DNA from 2 places in the Nonomuraea sp. NPDC049758 genome. Region 2 is predicted to be linked to the other one. Evidence: riboswitches for the same ligand, from Rfam matches in the RefSeq annotation. Region 2 holds a riboswitch; the other holds the start of a gene.

The links. Region 2 has a riboswitch for glycine ahead of gcvP (aminomethyl-transferring glycine dehydrogenase). Riboswitches for the same ligand answer to the same signal wherever they lie in the genome.
Region 1: it holds a riboswitch for glycine, as region 2 does, so the genes downstream of both, gcvT (glycine cleavage system aminomethyltransferase GcvT) here and gcvP (aminomethyl-transferring glycine dehydrogenase) in region 2, are expected to answer to the same signal.

Annotation. Positions count from the first base shown of each region.
Region 1 covers NZ_JBFAMZ010000001.1:202,646-204,838, forward strand. The annotation lists gene AB0J46_RS00890 (M28 family peptidase) at 1-373, shown strand, start outside; glycine riboswitch at 620-717, shown strand; glycine riboswitch at 738-837, shown strand; gene gcvT (glycine cleavage system aminomethyltransferase GcvT) at 872-1,957, shown strand; gene gcvH (glycine cleavage system protein GcvH) at 1,954-2,193, shown strand, end outside.
Region 2 covers NZ_JBFAMZ010000012.1:58,830-61,022, forward strand. The annotation lists gene gcvP (aminomethyl-transferring glycine dehydrogenase) at 1-1,351, opposite strand, end outside; glycine riboswitch at 1,518-1,614, opposite strand; gene AB0J46_RS29160 (MerR family transcriptional regulator) at 1,663-2,193, opposite strand, start outside.

The DNA of each region.
Region 1 (2,193 bases), on a different contig from region 2:
GGTCACGTCCGGCCAGGCGCAGAGCGTCGCGCTCTCCGCCGGGAACGTGCCGAGCGGGGTCACCGTCTCCTTCAGCCCGTCCACGGTTCAGGCGGGCCAGTCGTCCACCGTCACGATCGCCACCACCAGCGGTGTCGCGGCGGGGACGTACACCATAGGGATCAACGGCGACGGGGCGACGGCGGACCACTCCGCGTCCTTCACCCTGACCGTCGGAGGGGACGGCCAGGGCACCACCTGGACGGCTTACAAGTCGTACACGGCCGGAGACGTCGTCACCTACCAGGGGGTCAGCTACCGCTGCCTCCAGGCGCACACCAGCCTGCCGGGCTGGGAGCCGCCGAACGTGCCCGCCCTCTGGGCGCGGGCCTGACCCTCGGGCCTGATCTCCGGGTTCGATCCCCCGCGGGCCGGTCACCGCCGGCCCGCCCCGAGCTGCCGCGTGCGAGCTGACCTGCCATGACCGGCTCGCGCGCGGCCACCAACGCGGCCGCGACCCCGCCTCTCCGGGGCCGCGGCCGCTTTTCGCTGCGTGCGGTATGTCGCGGATGCCGCGGATGACGGAGGGCGAAGCGCGACAACACCCCCATGACGGCACTAGGCTGACGGACATCACCGGCGAAACCGTGCGGGAGAGCACCCTGACAGCCGGTCAGGGTCCCTGAAGGAGCAAGCCCTCCCCGCGAACCTCTCAAGGCAAAGGACCGCGCGGCAGCCCTGTAAGGCGTTCTTACGGGGAGGTGACCTCTGGAAAGCAGGCCCTCGGGGCCTCGCCGAAGGTGAAAGTCCGGTAAAACTCGGGCGAAGCTCTCAGGCATCCATGACAGAGGGGGAGGATGCTGGCATCCAATCCTGTCCTGAGGTGCGACAAATGTCCCGACCTACGCCGCTACGAGACGTCCACGAGGCCCTAGGCGCCACGCTGACCGACTTCGCCGGCTGGCTCATGCCGCTCCGGTACGGCAGCGAGTCGGCGGAGCACAAAGCCGTCCGCGAGGCGGCCGGGCTGTTCGACCTCTCGCACATGGGCGAGATCTTCCTGACCGGTCCGCAGGCCGGAGAGGCCCTCGACTACGCGCTGGTCGGCCACCTGTCGGCGCTCGCGCCCGGCCGGGCCAGGTACACGATGATCGTGGACGAGCGCGGCGGGGTGCTCGACGACCTCATCGTCTACCGGCTGGCGGACGAGGAGTTCATGGTGGTGGCCAACGCCTCGAACTCCGACAAGGTCGCTGATGAGCTGAAAAATCGTACTAAGTCGTATGACGCGGCGGTCGATGACCGCTCCCAGCAGTACGCCCTCATCGCGATCCAGGGCCCGAAGGCCCAGGAGATCCTGGCCACGCTCACCGACGCCGACCTCGACGGTCTCAAGTACTACGCGGGCCTGCCCGGCGTGGTCGACGGCCGCCAGGCGCTCATCGCCCGTACCGGCTACACCGGCGAGGACGGCTTCGAGCTGTTCGTCGCCAACCAGGACGCCGTGCCGCTCTGGCGCGCCCTGGAGGCCGCGGGCGAGCCGCACGGGCTGCGCGCCGCCGGTCTGTCCAGCCGCGACACCCTCAGGCTGGAGGCCGGCATGCCGCTCTACGGCAACGAGCTGAGCTCCGACCTGACCCCGTTCGACGCGGGGCTGGGCAGAGTGGTGAAATTCGACAAGCCCGGTGACTTCGTCGGCAGGGCGGCACTGGAGGCGGTCAAGGACGACCAGCCCCGCCGCCGCCTCGTCGGCCTGGTCGCCCAGGGCCGCCGGGTGCCGCGTCACGGCTACCCGGTCACCCGCGACGGCGCCGTCGTCGGCGAGGTCACCAGCGGTGCGCCCTCCCAGACCCTGGGCAAGCCCATCGCGATGGCCTACGTGGACGCCGGGGCCGACACAGGTCTGGCCGTGGACATCCGGGGCAGCCATGAACCTATGGACCTGGTCGAGCTGCCCTTCTACAGGAGGAACAAGTGAGCAACATCCCTGACGACCTGAACTACACCAAGGAGCACGAGTGGGTGTCGGGCGTGGACGACGGCATCACCGTGACCGTCGGCATCACGGCCTTCGCCGCCGAGGCTCTTGGTGACGTCGTCTTCGTGCAGCTCCCCGAGGTCGGTTCGACCGTCGAGGCGGGTGACTCGGTCGGCGAGGTGGAGTCCACCAAGTCGGTGAGCGAGATCTACGCGCCCGTCGGCGGCGAGATCGTC
Region 2 (2,193 bases):
GCTCGGCCGGCAGCGCGTCGGCCTCCAGCGCCACCTCCTCGCGCTCGACGCCGAAGGCGGCCCAGACCTTGACCAGCTCGGCAGCGCCGGTCTTCTCGTCGCAGGCGATCGAGACGTGGTCCTCGCCGGCCTGCCACAGGTTGACGCCGCGCTCGGCGGCGGCGGCCACCACCTCGGCGGCCCTGCCGGGCACGCGGACGAGCACGGTGTCGAAGAACTCGCCGTGCACGACCTCCAGGCCGGCCTCGCGCAGCCCGCCGGCCAGCGCGACGGCGTGCCGGTGCACGCGGTGCGCGATCCGGCGCAGGCCCTCGGGGCCGTGGTAGACGGCGTACATGCCGGCGATCACGGCCAGCAGGACCTGGGCGGTGCAGATGTTGCTGGTGGCCTTCTCGCGGCGGATGTGCTGCTCGCGGGTCTGCAGGGCCAGCCGGTAGGCGGGGTCGCCGTCGACGTCGACCGACACGCCGACCAGGCGGCCGGGCATCTGCCGCTGCAGGCCCTCGCGTACGGACATGTAGGCCGCGTGCGGCCCGCCGAACCCGAAGGAGACGCCGAAGCGCTGGGAGGAGCCGACGGCGATGTCGGCGCCCAGCTCGCCGGGGGCGGCCACCAGCGTGAGGGCCAGCAGGTCGGCGGCGGCCACGACGAGCGCGCCCGCCTCGTGCGCCCTGGCGGCCACGTCGCGGAAGTCGCGCAGGCGGCCCGAGGCGCCCGGGTACTGGACGAGCACGCCGAAGCACTCGGGCAGCTCGCCGTCGAGGTCGTGCTCGACCAGCGTGATGCCGAGCGGCTCGGCGCGGGTGGCCAGCACGGCCTTGGTCTGGGGCAGCGTGTCGGCGTCGACCACGAACACGTCGCTCTTGGACTTGCCGGCCCGGCGGGCCAGCGTCATGGCCTCGGCCGCGGCGGTGGCCTCGTCCAGCAGGGAGGCGCCGGCGACGTCGAGGCCGGTCAGGTCGGAGACGACCGTCTGGAAGTTCAGCAGCGCCTCCAGGCGGCCCTGCGAGATCTCCGGCTGGTACGGCGTGTAGGCGGTGTACCAGCCCGGGTTCTCCAGCAGGTTGCGCCGGATGACGGCGGGCGTGACGGTGTCGTAGTAGCCCAGGCCGATCATGGAGGTCAGCACCCGGTTGCGGGAGGCCAGCTCGCGCAGCTCGGCGATGGCCTCGGTCTCGCTCGCGGCGGCCGGCAGCTTGAGCCGGTCCTTGACCCTGATGGCCTCGGGCACGGCCACGGCCACCAGATCGCCGACGGACTCGAAGCCCACGGCCTCGAGCATGCGCTGCTGCTCGGACTCGGATGGGCCGATGTGCCTGGACGAGAACGGCGGAGCGGACAGGTCGGTCATGGAGGTTGCCTCCCGAGGCTTGGAGACCGGCGCCAGGGCGCGGGCGAGTGCCGGATCTCCCCCTCTGTCATCGCGACGTCATCGCGACCTGAGAGCTTCACCCCACCGTGGGGCTTGCACCGTCGGTGAGGTGCGCCTGGCGGGCGCACCTGCTTTCCAGAGTTGCCTCACCCGAGCGGTACGGGATGCCTGAGAGATTCCGGGGAGGGTTGCTCCTTCGGCGCCCCAGGACCGAAGCCCAGGGACTCTCCCGCACGGGGTCGTCAGCCTTACTCTGTCCTAGATTACTACGGTGTGTTCAGCGGTTCAGCTCACCCCGTGCGGCGTGCGCGACGCCGCTTGGCGAGCTCGTCAGCGGGATGGTCGGCCGGGACGGTGTCCTCGACCGCCGCCCGTTCCCCCGGCAGCTCCGCGAGGGAGCCCTCGACCTCTCGCCAGACCCGGCCGAGCGCGATGCCGAACACGCCCTGGCCGCCCTGGAGGAGATCGATCACCTCGTCGGCCGAGGTGCACTCGTAGACGCTGACACCGTCGCTCATGAGCGTGATCTGCGCGAGGTCGGCGACCCCGCGGTCACGCAGATGCTGCACCGCGGTGCGGATCTGCTGCAACGACACCCCGGTGTCGAGCAGCCGCTTGACGACCTTGAGCACCAGGATGTCGCGGAAGCTGTAGAGCCGCTGCGAGCCCGAGCCGTGCGCGGCTCTTATCGTGGGCTCGACCAGGCCCGTGCGTGCCCAGTAGTCGAGCTGCCTGTAGGTGATGCCGGCCGCCGAGCAGGCTGTGGGCCCGCGGTATCCGATGTCGTCGGGCACCGTCGCGGGCTGCTCGTCGAAGAGCAG